Regions from separate parts of the Fusobacterium ulcerans genome, predicted to be linked through region 1. Evidence: riboswitches for the same ligand, from Rfam matches in the RefSeq annotation. Region 1 holds a riboswitch; each other region holds the start of a gene.
The links. A riboswitch is a leader RNA that binds a small molecule or an ion and turns the genes downstream of it on or off. The one in region 1 is predicted to bind lysine.

Region 1 (3,221 bases):
TGAAAGAATATTAGCTATCTGCATTTTTACTCCAATAATTAAAGCTGACTCATCAATATTAAACTTATCATTATGAAGAGGAGCAGTGATTTTCTTCTCTCTGTTTCCAACGCCTAAATTAAAAAAAGCACCAGGAATTTTTTCAAGGAAATATGCAAAGTCCTCTACTCCCATATCAGGAAGTTCTTTTACTTTTACCTTGTCTATTCCAAGAATATTTTCACCATTAGATTTAACCAAATCAATATACTCATTGTGGTTAATAAGAGCATTGTAACTGTCACGATAGAAAACCTCTCCTTTAGCTTCATAGGCAGCACTTACCAATTCAACTATAGTATTTACTCTTTTTTTAGCCTTATCTCTTACAGAGTTTGAAAGACTTCTCATAGTACCACAGCAAAAAGCTTCCTGAGCTACAATATTTTCTTTTGTACCACTCTGCATAGTTCCAAAAGTCAATACAAGAGAATCTCTTGAATCAATATTTCGGCTCACAATACTCTGCAATGCTGTAATGACATAAGCAGCTGTAACTACTGCATCTACTCCTCCACTTGGATATGCACCATGACAGCTTTTTCCTGTAATTTTAATATTTACATCTGTAGCCGAGGCATTCATTGCTCCATATTTAACAGCTATTTTCCCTGATTCTGTAGAAGGATCTACATGGAGTCCAAATATACAATTTACCCCTTCAAGTACACCATCTTCTATCATTGGAACAGCTCCTCCAGTAGTTTCCTCAGCAGGCTGGAATATAAATCTCACATTACATGGAAGTTCTTCTTTTTTATCAGCTAAAATTTTAGCAGTACCTAAAAGAATGGATGTATGAACATCATGACTGCATGCATGCATTTTTCCAGTGTTTTTTGATGAATATTCACAACCTGTATTTTCGAGAATTGGAAGAGCATCAATATCAGCTCTCAATGCTATGGTAATATTACTGTTTTTCCCTGTAAGATCAGCAACTATACCACTTTTTCCGATACCTGTCTTGTATGGAATTCCAATTTCATCAAGATATCTGCATATTATACCAGTAGTTTCCGGCAGATCAAAGTCCAGTTCAGGATGCTCATGAAGCTCTCTTCTCACACTTATGAACCATTGTTCAGAATTTTCTATACCATCAAAAAAAATATTTTTCAAATTCATTTCCTAACCTCCAAGTTATGTAATAAAAAAATCACAGCTATGAGAGCTGTGATAAAAATTTTTGACAACAAAAAGCATCAAAAAAAATCTATTTCCAGACAGCACTCCATTGATAAAAATCAATGACAACAGTATAAATATTTTCCATACTGCCAACAAAAATATCAGGGCTTGATACCTTCATTTCGGCAAAGTTCCCTTTCAAAATACCTCACAGTTTGCCAGACTAAGTATTTTTACTGATGTTCTCTGCACCTCTATCAAATTATTTAAGTTATATTTAAAGAAGTATATAGCAATTTAGGAAAAAATAATAATATATTTTTTATACTCTTTATATATATTTTTTGAATTATTAAATTTTTAAATTGTGTTGTAAAATCTCACTTAAATAAATAAACAGATTGAGGAGCAATCAACAAGAGTAACTATGTGGAGCTAGCCAGCTATGAAACACAGTGAAAGGGGAGATTGCCGAAATTTCGATTTTGTGAGGCTGACAAATTGATTTTTGGAATGCAGATAACATCTGTATAACTGTCATTGGGGAACCAATGTTGTGCTTTCTGTTGAGTCTTTTTTCTAATGGAAAATTTTAATAGTAGCCTTATTTTAATTTTTTTGTGATGAATATCGACCAGCGGACTGCAATCTGCTGGTTTTTTTTATTACAAAATATTTTTTAAAGGAGATTTTTTTATGAGAGTAGTATTAAAGTATGGTGGTTCAAGTGTAGCAACGATAGAAAAAATAAAAGCGATTTCTGGATATATCAGTAAGCTGAAGAGGGAAAAGTATGATGAAATCGTTGTTGTTGCTTCAGCAATGGGAAAGACAACAGATGCTTTAATAAAGATGGCTAATGAAATTTCTTCAAATCCTGATCAGAGAGAACTTGATTCTCTACTATCAACTGGAGAACAGCAGACAGTGACGCTTTTATCTATAGCATTGAATGCAGAAGGAGAAAAGGCAGTATCACTTACTGGATCTCAGGCAAATGTAAAAACTATGGGGATTCATACAAAGAGTAAGATAAAAAGTATAGATGTAGAGAGAATAGAAAATCATCTGAAAGATGGGAAGATTGTCATAGTAACTGGCTTTCAGGGAGTTAATGACGATGGAGATATAACAACTCTAGGGAGAGGAGGGTCAGACACAAGTGCTGTGGCTCTGGCAGCTGCTCTAGGGTGTGAATGCAGAATATATACAGATGTGGAAGGGATATACAGTGTAGATCCCAGAAGATATAGAGATGCAAAATTACTGGATAAAATTTCATATGAGGAGATGATGGAGATGGCACACCTTGGTGCAGGAGTAATGGAAACAAGAGCAGTGGAATTAGGGAAAAAATTTAATATACCAATTTTTGTAGGAAGAAGTTTAAGTGAAACAGGAGGAACATATATCATGGAAAAAAATAGTGCTTTAGAAGAAAAATTAGTAACTGGACTTAGCATAGCAAATGAAATAATTGTAACAACAATCTCAAATATAGATTACTCAGCAGAGAAGATAGCAGAGATATTTTCTACAATAAATAATTGCGGACTGAATATAAATATGATCACTCAAAATATAAGCAGAGATAGAAAGACAGATATATCATTCAGCTGCACTCTTGGAGAAAAATATCTGTTGGATCAGGTAGTAGAGCAGATAAGAAACAGATACCCAGAAATTGAGATAGAGTATCAGGATAATTTAGGAATGATATCAGTTGTGGGAATTGGAATGATAAATAATTCAGGAATAGCAGGAAGATTTTTCTCAGCATTGAGCAGTGCTGGAGTGGAATTTTATCAGGTGACTACTTCTGAAATAAGTATATCATGCAGTGTAGACAGAAATTTAATAAATAGAGCGGTAGAGTCAGCTGCTGTAGAATTTGGACTTTAGGAGGAAATGATGAGAATAGCTATAGTAGGGGCTACTGGATTAGTAGGGGGAACATTTTTAAAAGTATTGGAAGAAAGAGATTTTGATATAACAGAACTTTATCTTTTTGCATCAAAGAGAAGTGCAGGAAATAAAGTGATATTTAAAAG
Region 2 (3,221 bases), 760 kb from region 1:
TTTCTTGAAAGTAAAGATGGAGAAAAATTATTCGCTGAAAAAGATAAAATATTTTTTGAAATTAATAAATATATATCAAAAAAAATGGAAGAAATGATTACAGTGGAGGAGAAAAAAGCAACAGGAAATATCGAATATTTTTCTGGAGAAATGACAAGAAGTACAGATACTGTAAGAAGAGAAGAGTTAAGAAAAACGATTGAAATTTGTCTAGAACAAATGAGAACATTGACAGGTTTGAAACTTCAAAAAGGATATGAAAATATGGTAGTAATAGATAATGTGTCAATGAATAAAAAGGATAACTTTCTAAAAATATTTCTAATGATGAATATTTTTGGAATAGTAGCAGGAATTTTTGCTGTTATGCTGTGTGAATTTTCGAAGAAATATAATCAGAGAAAATTAAAAACAAAAATAAAATAGTAAATATAGTTGTATAATACTTGGTGTTGATACTAAAAGGGTATCAACATTTTTTTATTAAAAAATTTTTAAACTTAAAAAGGCTGCCATATAGACAGCCCCTTTATATATGTTAAATATTAAAAAGGTCCATAATTAATTGCCACTGCTATAACCATAAATACAACTTGCAGCAGGAACATAAATAGAAATAATGGTGTAATAAATCTATACCATTTCTCTATTGGAAGGCTCATAAGTCCACATACAGTGGCTGCTGATGTAGGCCAGAACATATTTGAGAATCCATCTCCAAACTGGAATGCAAGTACAGCTGTCTGTCTTGTAAGTCCAATGGCATCTGCAAGAGGAGCCATGATAGGCATAGATGTAGCTGCCTGTCCTGAACCAGATGGAATAAAGAAATTGATAAAGTTTTGTACAACAACCATTCCAATAGCTGCAACAGTTTTTGGCATAGTAGCAAGAGTATTAGCCATAAAGTTAATGATTGTATCAATTATATGACCGTTTTCCATTACTATAGTAAGTGATCTTGCTACTCCAACTGCCAAAGCTCCAAAGATAACATCAGAAACTGATTCTATAAAAAGAGAAGCAATCTGGCTGAAGTTGTATCCACCAACAAGTCCAGTTATCATCATCATAATAAAGAACAGAGTTGAAAGTTCGTTTAGATACCATCCAAGCTGGCTTGTACCATATACTAACAAAACTATTGTTACAACAAAAAGCATCATGATAAGTTTATGTTTTCCATTGAATGGAAGTTTTTCCATCTCTTCACGATTCATACCATTTGAAAAATTAAATTTAACATCTTTAACTATAGATAATTCAGGATGACGTCTTACTTTTCTTGCATAAAGCATAAGATAGATAATAGCAGCTCCTTGAAAAACTATAAAACATATGATTCTCAATCCTATTCCAGAACCTATTGGAAGTTCAGCTATTCCTTGAGCTATTCCAATAGTGAAAGGATTAAGTGTAGCAGCAGCAAATCCAGTAGCTGTACCAAGGATAACAGCTGCTCCTCCAACTAGAGCATCATATCCTAGAGCTACAGATATTCCCATGAATGCAGGAAGCAGACCATAAGTTTCTTCATAAAGACCAAAAGTAGATCCACAGATTCCAAATACTATCATGAAGATAGGGAAAATCATAGTTTCTTTACCATGAAATTTTTTGATAAGAGAACCAAGAGAACCATAAAAAGCTCCTGTTTTTATCAAAAGATATACAAAACCATAAGCAAAAAAGATAAAGAATATGATATCAGCAGTAGAAACAAGCCCTTCTACAACTGCCATAAACATATGGAAAGGAGATACAGGAGTCTGCTCAATATATTTGAATGATCCCTGAACAACCATAGTTCTATTTAAAACTGGATCTACAGCCCTTTCGTAAGTACCTGCTGGTATGATATAAGTTAAAACAGTTAAAATAACAAGAATGATTCCAATTATCACATAAGTATGTGGTATTGTAAGTTTTCTTCTAGTAGTGTTTTCTGACATTTTTTCCTCCCTCAAGATAATTTTAATATATAAAAACATGTTTTTGATATTTTTATAAAATAAAAAAGTCACAGCTCAGAACACTAAACTGTGACAAAACAACTTAATTATATGCAAAGCAAAAAATGCACATAGATCAGAATCACAGATAGCACTCCATTGAAGTAATCAATGACAGTAGTACAGATATTATCTATACTCCCAACAAAAAAGCTTCAGCATTCTTTTTCATTTCGGCAGAATTCCCTTTCAGATCACCTCACTGTTTGCTAAACTAAATGATCCTACTGATGTTTTCTGCGCCTCTATCTTTCTTTTTAATTTTATAAGGCTGATTATACGTCAACATACATAAAAAGTAAAATATAATAAATGAATCAATTATATTTTTTTTATAAATATAAAAAATGGACATAATAAAATCAATAGTTATTCTTTAATAACCAGAAATTAACTTCTTTTTAATTTTTTAAAATCTTCTTTTACAACTTTTAATAATTCAGGTTCACAATAAAGTTCCAAAGCAGTTCCAGTCATAGCTTTTACAGATTTGTGAAGTTTATCATATGCTTCTTCTGAATTTACATATTTTAAATATGCCTCATCATGAACAAAGCATACTTCATCAATATCAAGAGCTAACTCTGTATACATAGTAGGACAGACCTGACTTACATTTCCTATATCAGATGAACCACTGGCTCCATGTTTCTCATCTAAAAAATTACTTACTCCAACTTCTATAAGATTTTTTCTCATTAAATCCTGTAGAGATGGAAGATTTAATAAATTATCAAATGAATTTTCATACTTTTCATATTTCAAAACAGCACCTGTCATAAACTCTGCACCTTTTGCACAGTTTATTACTTTCTGAGTAAGAGTATTTAAATAAGCTCTGTCATTTGATCTGATATGAAATTTACATTCAGCAAAATCAGGAACAGTATTAGGGGCATCTCCTCCGCTTGTGATAATACCATGAATTCTTGAATCAGAAGTTATATGCTGTCTCAAGCAGTTTATACCGCTATACATCAACTGAACAGCATCTAAAGCATTTATTCCTTCATCAGGATGAGCAGCAGCGTGGGCAGCTTTACCTGTAAACTGGAATTTTATGCAGTCAATAGCCAGAGTTTTACAACTAAGATTATTATTAGCTTCCAAATGCATTTGAAGAACAACATCAATATCATCAAAAGCATTTTGCTCAACCATGTTTACTTTTCCACCTAAAGTCTCTTCAGCTGGAGTTCCAATTAAAAT
Region 3 (3,221 bases), 730 kb from region 1:
TGAAAGAGATTATTATACTTAGATAAGTAACTGGAGCATATAATATGAAATCCATTGTTTTTACTCCAAGAGTAGTTGCAACGAATACTCCTGTAACACTCCATGGAACGATAGGTGCAAATCCAGTACCTGTATCTAAAAGTATTCTAGCAAGGTTCTTTCTTTTTAATCCATAAGAATCAAATAATCCTCTTACCATTTGTCCAAGAACTGAGTAAGTTACATAGTAGCTTCCAGTAATTGTGAAGAATAAAGAGTGTAAAACAAATACTCCAACCATCATTGATTTACCAGTTTTAGCAATATTAGTTATTTTTTCAAGAAGAATATCTACAACTCCAGCTGTTCTCAATGGAGCTCCGAATATTGCAGAAGCTATAAGAAGAGCAACTGTACCAAGCATACTGTTCAATCCACCTCTAACAAGCATTTTATCAACAATAGCTACACCAGTTTTACTAGTATATCCGCTAGAAAGAGCACCAGCTACTTGATTTAATGTAGTTCCTTGGAATACCATAGCCAGAACACATCCAGCAATAATTCCAATAGTAAATACAGGCAGTGTAGGCTTTTTCATAATGATAAGCACTAGAACTAATACAGGTGGAATCAATAATAAAGGATTAAGTGTGAAAGTTTTTTCTAAAGTTCCCATGATAAGATCATAACTTTCTCCACCAATAACACCATCTTTATATTGAAGACCAACAACAAAGTACATGATCAAAGCAATTATAAATGCAGGTAAAGTTGTTTTAAAAGAGTGCTTTATTGCTTCTAGAAGATTAACTTCACAAACTGCTGCTGATAATACAGTAGAGTCAGACAGAGGAGAAAGTTTGTCTCCAAAGATAGCTCCACTTACAACAGCTCCAGCAGTCATTGGTAAAGAAATACCAAGTCCAACAGCAACTCCCATAAAAGCAATACCAACAGTACTGATAGTTCCCCAAGATGTTCCTGCCATAACAGACATCAATGTACAGATTATACATACCATTACTAAGAAAAGACTAGGGCTTAGCACTTTCATTCCGTAGTAAATCATAAGAGGAACAGTTCCAGAAATCATCCATGCTCCAACTAAAACTCCAACAGATAGTACAATAAGGATAGGAACAGCCATAGTAGTTATAGTTTTCACTATATCACTTTGAATGTTAGAATATTCGATCCCAAAGATAGTAGAAATTATAACAGTTATAACTCCTCCAAATAACAAGATAATAGCAGTAGGTGCTTTAACTACTTTTATTCCTAATATGATAACAAGTATAGAAATAACGAGAATAAGCATAGCTTGACCAGATGAAACTTTTTTTGCTTGGTTTTCCATAAAGATAACCCCCCATTTTAATTTAATATACGTCCTTTAAAGATTGTATACAACTTTTTAAAATTTAGAATATTGTATACGATTTCTTAAACAAAGTTTAAAGTATAATTGTTGATTTGTCAATACTTTTTTTGATTCAAATGTATTATTTTAATTTTTTTTGATTTGTTTCAATATTAAAAAAACGGGTAAATTACCTAAAAAGTTATTTTTCAGAAGAATGAAATAAAAAAATCACAGCTAAAAATTATAGACTGTGATTAAAAATTTTTTATTTACCAAAATAATATTGATTAAAAAATTTCTAAAGACAGCACTCCATTAATGAAAAATAATGACAGTAGTATAGATGTTATCCATACTCCCAATAAAAATACTTTGGCATTTATATTTCTATTTCGGCAAAATCCCCTTTCAAATCATTTTTAATATCTGCCAGATGTAAATGATTATACTGATGTCTTTTGCGCCTCTATCTAAAAAATTATTTATTGTAGACCTGAGTATATAATAGATAATTTTTTTTGTAAAATATATTATTTATATTATTAATATATAGAAAAATTGTAGAAGAATAAAAGTTTTTTATTATTATCTATTTTTTTAGTAGAAATTAATTTGAAATCCTAGATTAAAAAGAAAAAGTGTGATAAAATTATTATGGGGTAATCAATTTTTTGGTAAATTTTTATTAAGGAGTGTAACATATGAAAGAAAACGCTATAGAAGTTATGGACAGGAGAACACTTGTATTTGAAGCATTAAAAAATGATATTATAAATGGTAATATAAAATTCGGGGAAAAAATAAATGAAAATGAATATTCCATCAGATATAATATAAGCAGAACACCTTTGAGAGAAGCTTTAAGCAAATTGGAAATGATGGGGATAATAGAGAGAATACCTTTTAAAGGTGTATTTCTAAAGAAGTTTGACTCAGAAAAAGTAAAAGAAATATACGAAATAAGATTAGAACTTGAATATATTATATATAAAGAAATAAAAGAGATAATGACAGATAAACACATTAAAAAAGTTGAAAAGATAGTTGCAAAAAGTCAAAAATATAATAACAGCAACAATCTTGCAAAATTTTCAGAAACATTGGAAGAATTTGATAATTATCTTTATTCTCTTTCTAAGAAAGAACTTTCCTTAAAAATACTTTCTGAACTGTCTTTCTATATGAATATATTTAAGAAAACAAACCCCAATATGCAGGAAACAGTAGATGAACATGAAAAAATAATAGAGGCGCTAAAAGAAAAAAATGATGATAAAATATATGCTGCTTTAGGAGAGCATTTAGATAATGCAGCAGAGTATGTTGTAAAGACTTTTGATAAAATATCTATTTAAAATAAAAAAAGAATGGAAAAATTGATCCGTTCTTTTTTTATTTTATAGAAAGTTTACACCAATTTTTTATTACATGCAAGTATTGTATACCAAAAATAATATATTGTATACGAAAAATATAAGAGATGTATTATTACGATATAGAAATTATATTTGTAAAAATCTATTTTTCAAGGTATATCTTAGTAAATACTTTTTTATAAAAGTATTAATAAATCTACAAGGGGGAAGTAGAAATGGAAAAATTTTTGATGCTTAGTATCGTAGCCGGCTTATTTGCAATCGGGGATATTCTAGGTGTTGCAACTAAAGCTAAACTTTCATCAGTATTTATTGCATTGATGGGATTCCTTATCCTATTTATGACTGGGGTAATACCTTCTGATCTAATTGCAAAAGCACAATTAGATAAAGTTGCAACATTAGCAAGTCCTATACTTGTATTCCATATGGGAAGTATGGTAAATGTAAAACAGTTAATCGAAGAGTGGAAAACTGTTTTAATGGCTTTCATAGGAATG
Region 4 (3,221 bases), 840 kb from region 1:
TCCTCCTACTATTTCTCCTTCTGCTCTTCCTTCAGAAAGCACTCCTAATTCCTTAGTGAAATTTTTTAATACTATTTCATCGTTATCATTCATAAGTACTTCTTCAAAGCTTCTGTAAGTATCTTGATTATATTCTCCTGAGAAATTACTTACAGCCATAGGTCCATGGAATGTTACAAGCCCTGTCTTTTGGAAGATCGCCATATGCAGAGTAGTTATATCGCTATATCCAATAAAAACTTTAGGATTTTTTTCAATAACTGAATAATCTACCATTTCAACAAGTCTGTTGCATCCATATCCTCCTCTCATACAGATTATTCCATCTATATTAGAATCAGCAAAAAAATCATTTATATCTTTTACTCTCACTTCTTCAGGTCCAGCATATGAATACCATCTGCTTTTTGTACTCTCTCCAAGTACAACTTTAAATCCCATTTTTTCAAGATTATTTTTAGCACTTTCTACATTTTCCATAGAAGTAAAACTCGCTGGTGCTATGATACCTAAAGTATCTCCTTTTTTAAGTTTTTTACCTAACACATTACCACCTCAAAATTTTATCTGAACATTATATTACAAATCCATACTGCTGTTAATAATCCAGCCACATCTGCTAAAAGCCCAGCTGCTACTGCATGTCTTGTTTTTCTTATACTCACTGCTCCAAAATATACTGCAAGTACATAGAATGTTGTTTCTGTTGATCCCATCATTGTTGAAGCTATTCTTCCTATTAGTGAATCTGGTCCATATGTCAACAGTAAATCATTCATTATTCCTGTTGCTCCTCCCCCAGATAGTGGTCTCATTATTGCCATTGGCAGTACTTCTCCCGGCATTCCTATCATTGAGAATATTGGATCCAATACTTTCATCATTATATCTATACATCCTGAGCTTCTGAATATTCCTATTGCTACAAGCATTGCCACTAGAAATGGAATTATTCTTATTGCTGTTGTAAATCCTTCCTTCGCTCCTTCACAGAAAACCTCATATACTTTTACCTTCTTCACAAAGAATGCATATCCTACTATTATAAATATTATCATTGGTATTGCAAAAAGTGATATTTGATTCATTATCATTACAAACATTTTCTATTCCTCCCTCATCTGTTTTATTTCTTAGATTTCTTCTCTTTTAAATGATGGTAACTTTTGCAGAACTTTACAAGCTATTATTCCTACAGCTGTTGATACTAGTGTTGCCACTATTGTAGGTGCTATAACTTCTGCTGCATTTGCTGAACCTGCTGCCGTTCTGTATGCTATTACACTTGAAGAAATAAGAGTTACAGATGAAGTATTTATTGCCAAAAACATTACCATTGCATTTGATGCCTCATCTTTATTAGTATTCAAATCCTGTAGTTCCTGCATAGCTTTTATTCCTAATGGTGTTGCTGCATTTCCTAATCCGAAGAAGTTGGCTGCCATATTCGCTACCATACTTCCCATAGCTGGGTGATCTGCTGGTACCTCTGGGAACAATCTTATCATAAGAGGCTTCATCGCTCTTCCCATTGCTCTTACCATTCCTGCTTCTTCAGCTATTTTCATAAGACCTAGCCATAATGCCATTACCCCTACCAGCCCTATTGATATCTCTACTGCTGTTCCTGCTGAAGATATCGCCGAATCAGTAACTGCCTGAATCTTTCCAGTAAACATAGAAACTATTACTCCAATAACAATAAGTCCACACCAAATTCCATTAATCATAATCTTTCTTCCTCCCGTTTTAAAATATTTTTGTATTTTTAATAAAATATTTTATACTTCTTTATATACTCCATATTAAAATAAAAAACAAATATTTGTTTTCTATATCTTCAATATCATTCTTATATATACTCCAAAATAAATTTATAGCATATATACAAATAAGATATTGTTATTCATGTGAAAAATCTATATAAACAAAATAAAATATATTCATTTATTTAACTTATGATTCTTTTTTTTAAATAAAAAAAATCACAGTTATGCCAAACTGTGATAAATGCAATCATAAAAATAATATTATTCATAAATAAAATAATACCATCAAAATTATCTTTCCCACAGATAGCACTCCATTGGTAATCAATGACAGTAATATAGATATTCTCTATACTCCCAACAAAAGAGCTCGGCTTCTCTCTCGTTTCGGCAAAATTCCCTTTCTAACTATCTCAAATCGTCTGCCAGACTAAATAGTTATACTTTTGTTTTCTGCACCTCTATCTAAATCAATATTATAGGTTTGAGTATACTCTATCCTCCAAATTTTGTACAATATATTTTATATATATTTTTCAATAAAAAAATAAAGATAGAAAAATATATTATTCTTTATTTCTCTATCTTTATTCTTTATTTTTTATCAATATAATGAAAACATATTTGTTATCTCTTCTTTTTCAAATAATTTTTCAGCTACATCTTTGAAAATTTCTTTATCTCCATTAATGTAAAATTCTATCCTTCCTTTTTTATATCCCTCTCTTAGCAAATCTTCCTGACCTAAAATTCTAAATAATTCTATTGCACTCTCAACAGATGAATCAACTATCTTTTTATTGAAGAATTTTTTTATATCATTTAAAATAAAAGGATAATGTGTTCCTCCTAAAATCAATGTATCTGCTGTATCTGGTATCTGGCATAAATAACTTTCAAGTACTTCTATTCTATCAGAATAATTTTCCCAGCCCTTTTCCAACATTGTACATAATGCTTTACATGAAATTTGATATACTGTTATCTCTGGATTTATTTCTTTTATGCTCTTTTCATATACATTAGATTTTATTGTAAAAGCTGAACCCATAACAGCTATCTTTTTCTGTTTGCTTTCAAGAATAGCAGACTTCACTCCACCCTCTATCATTCCTATTATTGGGATCTTGTATTGAGCTTTCAAAAAATCTAAAGAAGCTGCTGAAAATATGCTGCACCCAATAACTACAGCCTTGCAGTTATTTCTGATAAGAAAATCCATTATTTTCGCACTAAGATTTTGTATATCTTCTTTGCTCTTCTCGCTATATGGATTATTTTTCCAGTCTCCATAATAAATTATATTTTCTCTTGGAAGTAATTCTCTTATCTTTTTTAAAATAGTCAATCCACCTATTCCTGAATCAAAAATCCCTATAGATGACTCTTTATTCATAATTTATGCACCTCTTTCCCAAAACACTATATTAAATTATACCTTTTTATTTATTT

Region 2: another riboswitch for lysine. It lies ahead of C4N20_RS00810 (YfcC family protein); the one in region 1 lies ahead of C4N20_RS04155 (aspartate kinase).
Region 3: another riboswitch for lysine. It lies ahead of nhaC (Na+/H+ antiporter NhaC); the one in region 1 lies ahead of C4N20_RS04155 (aspartate kinase).
Region 4: another riboswitch for lysine. It lies ahead of C4N20_RS16595 (nucleoside recognition domain-containing protein); the one in region 1 lies ahead of C4N20_RS04155 (aspartate kinase).

The regions. Positions count from the first base shown of each region.
Region 1 covers NZ_CP028105.1:918,084-921,304, reverse strand. The annotation lists gene C4N20_RS04160 (M20 metallopeptidase family protein) at 1-1,167, opposite strand, end outside; lysine riboswitch at 1,259-1,435, opposite strand; lysine riboswitch at 1,564-1,740, shown strand; gene C4N20_RS04155 (aspartate kinase) at 1,867-3,072, shown strand; gene C4N20_RS04150 (aspartate-semialdehyde dehydrogenase) at 3,082-3,221, shown strand, end outside.
Region 2 covers NZ_CP028105.1:162,107-165,327, reverse strand. The annotation lists gene C4N20_RS00815 (hypothetical protein) at 1-426, shown strand, start outside; gene C4N20_RS00810 (YfcC family protein) at 546-1,952, opposite strand; lysine riboswitch at 2,094-2,268, opposite strand; gene C4N20_RS00805 (M20 family metallopeptidase) at 2,403-3,221, opposite strand, start outside.
Region 3 covers NZ_CP028105.1:186,083-189,303, reverse strand. The annotation lists gene nhaC (Na+/H+ antiporter NhaC) at 1-1,339, opposite strand, end outside; lysine riboswitch at 1,643-1,822, opposite strand; gene C4N20_RS00890 (GntR family transcriptional regulator) at 2,047-2,700, shown strand; gene C4N20_RS00885 (hypothetical protein) at 2,937-3,221, shown strand, end outside.
Region 4 covers NZ_CP028105.1:81,203-84,423, forward strand. The annotation lists gene C4N20_RS00470 (S66 peptidase family protein) at 1-546, opposite strand, end outside; gene C4N20_RS16590 (spore maturation protein) at 564-1,103, opposite strand; gene C4N20_RS16595 (nucleoside recognition domain-containing protein) at 1,134-1,730, opposite strand; lysine riboswitch at 2,069-2,241, opposite strand; gene murI (glutamate racemase) at 2,374-3,165, opposite strand.